Regions from separate parts of the Streptomyces sp. NPDC004629 genome, predicted to be linked through region 2. Evidence: riboswitches for the same ligand, from Rfam matches in the RefSeq annotation. Region 2 holds a riboswitch; the other holds the start of a gene.
What was found. Region 2 has a riboswitch for cobalamin ahead of ACFYTE_RS39645 (ABC transporter substrate-binding protein). Riboswitches for the same ligand answer to the same signal wherever they lie in the genome.

Region 1 (5,615 bases), on a different contig from region 2:
GCCTGCTCGGTCGGATAGAAGTTGATGTCGACGACCCGGTCCAGGAAGGTCACGGCGGTGCGGACCGTCTCGTCCAGCCGCTCCCAGTCGATGCCCCCGCCGCTCACGAACGCGCCGAGGTTGACCGAGCCCAGGTTGCAGACCGCGGTCTCGCCGTCGTCGGTGACCTCCAGGATCTCCGTGCAGAGGTTGGAGGAGTGGACGACACTGCCCGGCTCGGCCGTCTGGTTGGCGGTGCGGTTGGCCGCGTCCTTGAAGGTCATCCAGCCGTTGCCGGTCTGTGCGAGGGTGCGCATCATGCGGCCGTAGAGGTCACGGGCCGGGATGGTCTTCTTCGCGAGCCCGGCCGCCTCCGCCGCGCGGTAGGCGGCGTCGAACTCCGCGCCCCACAGGTCGACCAGCTCCGGCACGTCCGACGGGGAGAACAGCGACCACGGCTCGTCGGCGTCGACCCGGCGCATGAACTCGTCCGGGATCCAGTGGGCGAGGTTGAGGTTGTGCGTACGGCGGGCGTCCTCACCGGTGTTGTCGCGCAGCTCCAGGAACTCCTCGATGTCCGAGTGCCAGGTCTCCAGGTAGACGGCCGCGGCGCCCTTGCGCCGGCCGCCCTGGTTCACGGCGGCCACGGAGGCGTCGAGGGTCTTCAGGAACGGCACGATGCCGTTGGAGTGCCCGTTGGTGCCGCGGATCAGCGAACCGCGGGAGCGGATGCGGGAGTAGGCGATGCCGATGCCGCCTGCGTGCTTGGAGAGACGGGCGACCTGGTGGTAGCGGTCGTAGATGGAGTCCAGCTCGTCCTTGGGGGAGTCGAGGAGGTAGCAGGACGACATCTGCGGGTGGCGGGTGCCGGAGTTGAAGAGCGTGGGGGAGGAGGGCAGGTAGTCGAGGCGGCTCATCAGCCGGTAGAGCGCGGCGACCTCGTCCACGGCGTGCGCGGAGTCTTCCCCAAAGAGGGCGTCGGCAGCACCGTCGGCGAGGCTGGCGGCCACGCGCAGCATGAAGTGCTGGGGTGTCTCGATGACGTGGCGGGTCAGGGGGTGCCGGAGCAGATAGCGGCTGTGCAGCGTGCGCAGCCCGAAGTACCCGAAACGGTCGTCCGCCGCGGTGTCGATCAGCGCGTCCAGCCGCTCGGCGTGCCGCCGTACGAAGGCGGCGGTGCGGTCGGCGATGAGCCCTTCCCGGTGCCCCACGGCGATCGACCTGGTGAACGAGGTGACGCCCTGTGCGGCGGCCTCGGCGCGGATGGACAGGGTCAGCAGCCGGGCGGCCAGCCGGGAGTAGGCGGGGTCCTCCGAGATCAGGCCGGCGGCCGCCTCGGTGGCCAGCTCCCGAAGCTCCGCGGCGGCAGCGGCGTCGGACCGCGCGGACCGGCCGCGCAGCGCGGCGGCGGCGACCCGGCCGGGGTCGGCGTCGGGAAGGTCGGCGGTCAGCTCGGTCAGGGTCCGCAGCAGCGCGGCACCGGGGCCGTCGGTCTCCACCGGGGCCGCGGTCGCCTGGGCGGCTGAAGCCGGGTCGGCTGGCGCGATGGTCACGTGGGGCTCTCCCTCGCTCGGCACGGGGCCTTGCGGAGGGCAGGGGGCAGCACGCGAGCGCGCACGGCGTCGCGTCCACCGGCCCATTCCACGAGGCCCGGACGTCAGAGCACCCGGGCCGGACGGCCGGGCGCGCCGTCGGCAGGTCCTCGGACTGAAGCCTGCATGCGGGTATGCGGGCATACGCGCATGAGTACACCGTTGCGGGACAGTTCCGGATTCGCACCGGATTCCCCTGCGGCGACAGCGAGCATGAGCATACATCTAGTGCCGGGCCGTGGTGGCACCCCCAGATGTTGTGTCGTACGTCAACGGGCCGCCGTTGCCGGGTTCGGCTTCGGCGGCCCGTTGCGGGGCGTGCGCGGTGGCCCGCGCGGTGCCCCGCGGCCGTGCGGGGGCGTGCTGTCAGTGCCCGGCGCCCGCCGTCGCGGGCGGAAGCTCGACCTGGACGCCCGCGTCTCCCGCGTCGGCCGTGTAGTCCTGCGGGCTCGTCTCGTCCACGCCCTCGGGAGCCTTCACGGCCTTCAGGACGAAGGTCAGGACGACGGTGACGAGGAGGTTGAGCACGAACGCCGTCATGCCGATGTAGCCGATCTCACCGATCCCGGGGATCTCCTCGGCCGAGCCGCCGAAGTGCTTCTGTGTCGGCGAGGCCACCCCGTAGGCGGCGACCGTGCCGTACACCATGCCGACCGCCCAGCCCGCGAGCAGCGCCCAGCGGTGGAACCAGCGGGTGAACAGGCCGCCGACCAGGGCCGGGAAGGTCTGCAGGATCCAGATGCCGCCCAGCAGCTGGAAGTTGATGGCGACCGTCTTGTCCATGGTCAGGACGAAGACCAGCGCGCCCACCTTCACCAGCAGCGACACGATCTTGGAGACCCGGGTCTCCTGATGGGCCGTCGCGTCCGGATTGATGAAGTCCTTGTAGATGTTGCGGGTGAACAGGTTCGCGGCCGCGATGGACATGATGGCCGCGGGCACCAGGGCGCCGATGCCGATCGCCGCGAACGCCACGCCCGCGAACCAGTCGGGGAACATGTCCTCGAACAGCTGGGGGATGGCCAGCTGGCCGTTGGAGACCTTGACCCCGGCCGCGATCGCCATGAAGCCCAGCAGACCGAGCAGGCCGAGCATCAGGGAGTACAGCGGCAGGATCGTGGTGTTGCGGCGGATCACCTCACGGCTGCGCGACGACAGCGTCGCGGTGATCGAGTGCGGGTACATGAAGAGCGCGAGCGCGGAGCCGAGGGCCAGCGTGGCGTACGTCCACTGGCCCGCCTCCGGCGGGGCGAGCGCCCCGCGCGGCGCCCCCGTCGCCGGATTGGTCTGGGCGAAGGCGTCGCCGGCCTTGGCGAAGATGTCGTCGAACCCGCCCAGCTTGATCGGGATGTAGATGATCGCCACCGCGATCACGATGTAGATCAGCGTGTCCTTGACGAACGCGATCAGGGCGGGTGCCCTCAGGCCCGACGAGTAGGTGTACGCGGCCAGCACGCCGAAGGCGAGCAGCAGCGGCAGGTCCTTGACGAACCAGTTGGTGTTCTCGCCGCCGCCCACGCCCATCACGTCGAGGACTGCCTGGATGCCGACCAGTTGGAGCGCGATGTAGGGCATCGTGGCGAGGATGCCGGTCAGCGCCACCGCCAGCGACAGCCCCTTGGAGCCGAACCGGCCGCGCACGAAGTCCGAGGTCGTCACGTAGCCGTGCCGGTGCGAGACCGACCACAGGCGGGGCAGGAACGTGAAGATCAGCGGATACACGAGGATCGTGTAGGGCACGGCGAAGAACCCGGCCGCGCCCGCCGCGTAGATCGCCGCCGGGACGGCGACGAAGGTGTAGGCCGTGTACAGGTCGCCGCCGAGCAGGAACCAGGTGACCCAGGTGCCGAACGACCGGCCGCCCAGGCCCCATTCGTCGAGGCTGTGCTCGTTCTCGGCCTTGCGCCAGCGGGCGGCCAGGAATCCCACGACCGTGACGGCCAGGAAGAAGAAGACGAAGACGCCGAGCGCGACGCCGTTGACGCCGTCGTTCATCGCGCGTCACCTCCGACCCGGGTCCGGCGGGCGCGCTGGTCACGCTGCCACAGCTTGTAGGCGGTCATGGTCAGCGCGGTGGAGAGCAGCACCCACAGCATCTGGTACCAGTAGAAGAACGGGATCCCGATGAACGTGGGGTCGACCTTGGCGTAGGAGCCGACCCAGAGCATCGCCACGAACGGTGCGACGAGACACAGGGCGATCACCACCCGTACCGGTGTCACCACCGGTGGTTTCACTTCGGACGCGTCTGGCATGTCTGGGCTCCGTCCCCTCACTGATCACCTGTTGTAACGCGCAGGCAATGTAGGTGACGGTGCCGATGAAGCGGAAGTACCCATCCGTATTTCGGTCGCAAACGGCGTTCTCGGCAACGGCGCAAGCCCTGGCGGGGATCCGATTCCTGGCGGTCCGTGCGCATCCACTCGAATTCCCGGCGGGACGGCGCCGCCTCGGGTGCCGTTTCCGGATATGCGCGGCATGGCGTTCGCAGGCCGACTCGCCCGTCGATTCCCGCCCGTACCAGCGCAGTCCGTGCCGTCCGTGCAGTCATCGGCCGCACTGCCGGCCGTATGCCGTGCCGCCTCCTTCTCGGCCCGTGCGAGGATCGGCCCGTGCGGGGCGGTGATCTTCGCGGCGACGTAGGGCGCCTCGCTCAGGGGGACGGCGCCGGGTGGCGGAGGCGCGGAATGCACATCCGCAACGCGTCCTGGACGACGCTCGCGACCAGCAGGGCTGGAAGTAGCCGACCTGCCTATTCCTGTGGGCGCTTCAGCCGCGCGACGAACTTGTAGCGGTCCCCGCGGTAGACCGAGCGCACCCACTCCACCGGGTTGCCGTCCTCGTCCAGCGAGTGCCGGGAGAGCATCAGCATCGGCAGACCCACGTCCGTGCCGAGCAGGCCCGCCTCGCGCGGGGTGGCCAGCGAGGTCTCGATGGTCTCCTCGGCCTCGGCGAGACGGACGTCGTACACCTCGGCGAGGGCGGTGTACAGGGACGTGTATTTGACGAGGCTGCGGCGCAGCGCAGGGAAGCGTTTGGCGGACAGATGCGTGGTCTCGATGGCCATCGGCTCGCCGTTGGCCATGCGCAGCCGCTCGATGCGCAGCACCCGGCCGCCGGCCGTGATGTCGAGCAGTTCGGCGAGCCGGTCGTCCGCGGTGATGTAGCCGATGTCCAGCAGCTGCGAGGTCGGCTCCAGACCCTGGGCGCGCATGTCCTCGGTGTAGGAGGTGAGTTGCAGCGCCTGGGAGACCTTCGGTTTGGCGACGAACGTGCCCTTGCCCTGGATCCGTTCCAGCCGGCCCTCGACCACCAGCTCCTGCAGGGCCTGGCGGACGGTGGTGCGCGAGGTGTCGAACTCGGCGGCGAGTGTGCGCTCCGGTGGAACCGGTGTGCCCGGCGGGAGCGTCTCCGTCATGTCGAGCAGGTGTTTCTTCAGGCGGTAGTACTTGGGCACACGCGCGGTACGGACGGTCGTCCCACCCTCGTTCTCCGCACTGCCGACGTCGGTGCTCATGTTCTGCCTTCCCGGCTCCTGGTGCCGAAAGCGACCGACATCCCATCGGCCACGGATCACATCGTGGCACGGCTCCGTGTGACGGGAGGCCACCCGAACGGTCCGTGATCTCCTCTGTATACCGTCGCGCCCCCCGTTGGTCTAGTCCATAGGTCCCTCCGAGTGGCCCCGATAGGCCCGAAGTGGTCCGTCCGATCTGTCGGTTGGTGAATGAAAGGTCTCTGCATATCTCGGTCCCATCACGGACGCCCCGAGCCTGTTTGAACGCCTTGACAGCCGTATTGGTCTGGGCCAAGCTCCCCATACTGGTCTACACCATTGGTCCAGGTCCCGGCCCCATGGGCGGTACACAGCGCTGACGCGCGCCGCGGGGAGGCAGGGGGGTTTGTGGCATCCCTGAGGAGGGTGGCGTGAAGCGCAGGCTGATAGCCGCGATCGGTATCGCGGGCATGGTCGTCTCCATCGCGGCGTGCGGTAGCGACAGCAAGGACGACGACGGTTCGGGCAAGGGGGCGGACGCCAAGGAG
Region 2 (5,615 bases):
CCGGTCGGGGGCGCCGCCCAGGGTGTGGCCGAGCACGAGGACGAGCCCGAAGGCCAGCAGGGCGCCGGCGAACGCACCCGCCGACAGGGACACCGCTCCCCCGCCGATCCCGAGCACGACCACGGCGACCGCGCCGGTGGACGCCCCGGAGGACACCCCGAGCACGAACGGGTCGGCGAGCGGATTGCGCAGCAGGGACTGCATGACCGCTCCGCACACCGCGAGGCCCGCGCCGCAGAGGGCGGCCAACAGGGTGCGGGGCATGCGCAGGTTCCATACGATGCCGTCCCGCAGCGGCGCCAATGTGCTGTCGCCGAAGCCGAGATGGGCGGCGACGCAGGCCCAGACGTCGCCCGTGGAGATGTCGGCGGGGCCGATGGTCACGGCGAACGCCACCGAAGCGGTCACCGCGAGCAGCCCGCCGGCGGTCAACAGCGAGGCGCGGAGGTTCACTTGGCGAGCCCGAGGTCGCGCAGTCCGGCGGCGACCCGTTCGATCCCCTCGACCGTGCGGATGGACGGGTTCATGGCCTGCCCGCTGAGCAGGATGTACCGCTTCTTCCTGACGGCGGTGAGATTGCGGGTGGCGGGGTCGGTCTCCAGGAAGCGGATCTTGGCCTTGGCGGTCTCGGCCGTCTGGGACCTGCGGGTCAGGTCGCCGAGGACGATGACGTCCGGATCGCGGTCGGCGACGGTCTCCCAGTTGATCTGGGGCCACTCGTCGTGGGTGTCGGAGAACACGTTGTCGGCGCCGACGGCCCGGGTGATGGCGCCGGGGGCGCCGCAGCAGCCGGCCAGGTAGGGCGACTGGGAGTTGGCGAACCAGTACATGAGCGAGACACCGGAGGCGTCGAGGCCGGCGGTGGCCGCCCGCACCCGTTCCTTCAGGCCTGCGACGAGCCGGTCTCCGCGTTCGTCGACGCCGAACGCGCGGGCCAGGTCGCGTATCTCGCCGTACACGGTGTCGAGGGTGAGCGGGGCGCTGCGGGAGCCGTCGCCGCCGGCGGCGTTGTCCTTGCCGGCGGCGCAGTCGGACGGGGAGACGTACGTGGGCACGCCCAGCTTCTCGAACTGCTCGCGGGTGGCGACGCCGCCCTGGCCGAGGGTCGAGACGAACGACGCGGTGACGAAGTCGGGTTCGGCGTCGAGCACCTTCTCGAAGGAGGGGTTGTTCTCGGCGAGCCGGGGCACGGACGCGTTGGCCTTCTCCAGGCCCTTCATCACCGGGTCGGTCCAGGTGGCGGTGCCGGCGAGACGGTCCCCGAGGCCGAGGGAGAGCAGGATCTCGGTGCTGCCCTGGTTGAGGGAGACGGCTTGTTCGGGGGCCGACGTCAGGGTGACCGGGTGGCCGCAGTTGTCGATCGTGCGGGGGTAACCGGCGGCGGAGCGGCGGGAGTCCGGGGCGGATCCGGCGGAGCCGCCGCACGCGGTCAGCAGCAGCGCCGGAGTGAGCAACAGCAGGGCGGGACGGAACGCGGAACGCAGCATGGGCATGCCTCGGGTGTCGGGGCTCGTACGCGGAGCCTGGCCTACGGACGTCCTCCGCGCACGGGGCGCGGAGGTGCCAGCAGGTCTTCGGACTCGGGTTCGTCCGGACGGGGCGCCTTCCCGGTACGGCCCCGCGCCGGCCTCGCGGCCGGCCCGAACCCCTCCCAGTGGCTTGGTGTGCCCTGCCCGTCCCCCTCACCGCTGCGCGTCAGTTCCGGATTCACACCGGATTCCCTGGCCTCGGATGTGGCACGACTGGCCCGGCCAGGCTACCAAGATCGCCCGCCGGCCCGGACCTGGCCCCCCGTCCCCCGGACCGGGCCCCGTCCCCCGGACCGGGGCCGTCCTCCGGGCCGGGGCCGTCCTCGCCGACCACGCCGACCACGCCGACATCGGGGTGCCGGGCCGCCTCCTGACGCCGGCACTCCGGCCCGAGTGGGACGTCGTGCCTCACCCCGGTCCGTCGACGGGATCCGCGGGCGGGGTCCCGGCGCAGATCCACTCGTGCACGACGGCCGGGGACAGGCCGCCGTCGGCGGCTATGACGTGTTCGGGCACGCCGGTGAGCCAGGCAGCGAGCACGGCCCGGCGCAGGTCGGCGGCGCGGGTGGCGAGGCCGGTCCGGTACGCGTCCGCGGAGCCGACGACGAGTTTGGGTGCGTCCTCCGCCAGGCGTCGGGCGGCGCGGCGGACGGAGCGTCGTGCGCTCTGGGTGTCGAGGTCGTTCATGCCGCCGTCGCCTCCCGTTCCGTGCCGAACGAGCCATGGTCCGGGTGCCGGTACAGGTCGAGCACGCCGGGCTCCGGGAGGAGCCGGGCGACGAGCCGTTCCAGGAGGCGGGCGGGCTCACCGCTGCGGCAGACGCGGGCGCGCACGGCGCCGGTGTCCTCGCCGTCGCGCGGCACCGGCAGCCCGCGGGGGGCCGGTCCCCCGCCGGTGCACGGCCCCGGCCGACCGGCGGCAGCCGAACACCGCCGTGTGGCGCCCGAGTTGAGGCGACGGGCTCCCCCCGCGTCGGGAAAGCCGGTGCCGGACACCGCGCAGGAGGCGACGCCGACGGCGAGGCGGAGGGCGCGGCCGAAGGTGGTCGGGTTCGCCATGGATACCTTCCCTTCCCCGTCGCGGCGGGGCGGGTCGAGGGCATGGCAGCCGCCGTACGAGGCGGGGGGCTACCGGGTGCCCGAGGAGCGGGGGGACATGGGGGTGCGGGGCCTTGCGCGGCCCGGACTACTGCTGCTGCGATCCATGTCGCTCACCTCCTCCTCGGTCGACGGGCACCCGGTCCTCCGGGCTTCCGGCACCCCTCCATACTTGCACAGCGACGCAAATTCTGCCCGCCCGCGGGGAGAAGGCCGCCGTCGATTGCCGGCCCCGCGGCGGCCCCTCACTAAACTGGCACGCACGCGACGGCATCCGGCTCCGTCCAGGCCCGCCGGTGCCGCGTGCCCGTCCTGGAGGACGGCCGCCCCCGCCCGGCCGGTTCCTCGCCCATCGACCCGGCCGGGGTCCTCGTCGACTGATCGGGATGCGGGTGCACGACGTGCCGCCAGAGCCGACCGGTCCCGCCGCACCGTCCGGGACCGTGTCCATGACCGGACAGACCGCGTGCGGCGCGGGTCCGCGCAGCCCCCTGCGCGCCTTCCTGCGGACCGAGACCGGCAGTGCCGCCGTGCTGCTCGGCGCGGTGATCGCGGCCCTCGTCTGGGCCAACGTCTCCCCCGGCGGCTACGCGGCGTGGTGGCGGACGCACATGTCGCTGACGATCGGTTCGGCCGGTGTCTCGCTTGAGCTGCGCGAGTGGGTGAACAGCGGTCTGATGACGCTGTTCTTCTTCGTCGTGGGACTGGAGGCCCGCCGCGAGGTCGACGTCGGGGAACTGCGCGAGCGGCGCCGCCTCGTGCTCTCGGTGGTCGCCGGGGTCAGCGGCATGCTCGTCCCGGTCGTGATCTACCTCGGCTTCAACGCCGGACTGGACTCGGCGCACGGCTGGGGCGCCGCCATGTCCACCGACACGGCCTTCGCCCTCGGCATGCTCGCCGTGCTCGGTCCCCGGCTGCCGGGCGGCCTGCGCGTCTTCCTGCTCACCGTCGCGGTCACCGACGACCTCGTGGCGCTGGTCGTCATCGCCCTCGCCTACAGCGGCACGGTCCGGCTCCCCGCGCTGGGTATCGCGCTCGGCATCCTCGCCCTGCTTCTCGCGCTGCGCCTGGCCGGTGTCCGGATCACCGGGGTGGACGCGGTCCTGGGGGTGGCCCTGTGGGGCGCGCTGCTGCGGTCGGGGGTGGACCCGGTGGTGAGCGGCCTGGTCCTGGGGCTGCTGACGTACGCCCATCCGGCCGAGCGGCACGCCCTGGAGCGGGTCACCCGGCTGTTCCGGGGCTTTCGGGAGCAGCCGACGCCGGAGCTGGAACGCACCCTGCGCCGCGGTCTGGCCTTTGCCCTCTCGCCCAACGAGCGGCTGCAGCGGATGGTCCACCCGTGGACGAGCCATGTCATCGTGCCGCTGTTCGCGCTGGCCAACGCGGGTCTGACGATCAGCGCCGACCGGATCGCGGCGGCGTTCGCCTCGCCCGTCACGCTGGGCATCGTGTGCGGCTACGTCCTGGGCAAGCCGGCGGGCATCCTGGGCGCCACGTGGGTGGCGGCCCGGGTGAGCCGGGGCCGGCTGCGGCCGGCGGTGGGCTGGGGCGCGGTCGCCGTGGGCGGCAGCCTCGCCGGGGTGGGCTTCACGGTGGCGCTGCTGATCGCCACGCTCGCCTTCCACGGTCAGCGGCTGGAACAGGCGAAGGCCGGCATTCTGGCGGCCGTCGTGCTGTCCTGCCTGATCTCCTGGGTCCTGACGCGGAGCATCGCCCTGCTGCCCGCGCGCCGGCGGACCCGGGCCCTGCTGGGCGAGGCGCAGCCGCTCGTCGATCTGAGCGATCCCGTCGACACGGCGCGCGACCATGTGCGCGGTCCGCTCGACGCTCCGGTGACCCTGGTCGAGTACGGCGACTACGAATGCCCGTACTGCGGACGGGCGGAGCCGGTGGTGCGCGCGTTGCTGGCCGAGTTCGGCGACGACCTGCGCTACGTCTGGCGGCATCTGCCCCTGACGGACGTCCACCCCGACGCGCAGCTCGCCGCGGAGGCCGTGGAGGCGGCCGCGTTGCAGGGCCGCTACTGGGAGCTGCACGACGTCCTGATCAGTCACCAGGGGAGCCTGCGGGTGAAGGATCTCCTTGAGCACGCCGAGCGGACCGGGCTCGACATGGCGGCGTTCCGCCGCGACCTGCGGGCGCGGGCCGGCGCGGAACGGGTGGCCGAGGACGTGGAGTCGGCCGATCTGAGCGGGGTCTCCGGCACGCCGACGTTCTTCGTCAACGGCCGGCGGCACCACGGCGCGTACGACGTCGCCTCGCTGTCACGGGCGGTACGCACGGCCCGGGACCGTGCATCCCTGTCAGACCCGCCCCCCTAGCCCCGCCCGCCTAGCCCCGACGCCCGGCACCGGCGCCGTCCGCCCCGGATCACCCACCCAGAAAGCTCAGCCGGACCTGACGGTTCGGGTTGTCGCGGTTGGTGTCCACCAGGCACACGGACTGCCACGTTCCGAGTTCCAGTCGGCCGCGCAGCACCGGCAGGGTCGTGTGCGGGGGGACGATCGCGGGGAGGACGTGGTCGCGGCCGTGGCCGGGGCTGCCGTGCCGGTGCTGCCAGCGGTCGTCCGCGGGCAGCAGGGTGTGCAGGGCGGCCAGCAGGTCGTCGTCGCTGCCTGCGCCGGTCTCGATGACGGCGATCCCCGCGGTGGCATGCGGTACGAAGATGTTGAGGAGGCCGTCGCGGCCGGCCGCCGTCTCCTGCAGGAAGGCCTCGCAGTCGCCGGTGAGGTCGACGATCCGCTCCCGGGAGCCGGTGGCGACGTTCAGCACGCGCGTGGTGAAGGCATCTGACATGCCACCATCCTCGCGCATGCGGCCGGGTTCAGGCCGTCGCCCGACCGCCAAACTGACCTCCGCGCGCCCGCCTGCTGGAGCGGCCCGGCGTCAGTACCGCCACCGAAGCCGACTGACTTCCGCTCGGCAGCCCGGACCCGCCCCGAAGCCGGCTGCACCCCCGCCGCTCCGGCCCGGATCCCCCCTGCGGCCG

Region 1: it holds a riboswitch for cobalamin, as region 2 does, so the genes downstream of both, ACFYTE_RS02800 (ribonucleoside-diphosphate reductase subunit alpha) here and ACFYTE_RS39645 (ABC transporter substrate-binding protein) in region 2, are expected to answer to the same signal.

The regions. Positions count from the first base shown of each region.
Region 1 is NZ_JBIALO010000001.1:644,202-649,816, forward strand. Features, by position in the region: gene ACFYTE_RS02800 (ribonucleoside-diphosphate reductase subunit alpha) at 1-1,532, opposite strand, end outside; cobalamin riboswitch at 1,681-1,803, opposite strand; gene mctP (monocarboxylate uptake permease MctP) at 1,938-3,566, opposite strand; gene ACFYTE_RS02810 (DUF3311 domain-containing protein) at 3,563-3,826, opposite strand; gene ACFYTE_RS02815 (GntR family transcriptional regulator) at 4,324-5,088, opposite strand; gene ACFYTE_RS02820 (extracellular solute-binding protein) at 5,499-5,615, shown strand, end outside.
Region 2 is NZ_JBIALO010000048.1:30,675-36,289, reverse strand. Features, by position in the region: gene ACFYTE_RS39650 (FecCD family ABC transporter permease) at 1-453, opposite strand, end outside; gene ACFYTE_RS39645 (ABC transporter substrate-binding protein) at 450-1,487, opposite strand; cobalamin riboswitch at 1,548-1,762, opposite strand; gene ACFYTE_RS39640 (hypothetical protein) at 1,938-2,216, opposite strand; gene ACFYTE_RS39635 (hypothetical protein) at 2,213-2,587, opposite strand; gene nhaA (Na+/H+ antiporter NhaA) at 3,076-4,947, shown strand; gene ACFYTE_RS39625 (secondary thiamine-phosphate synthase enzyme YjbQ) at 4,997-5,422, opposite strand.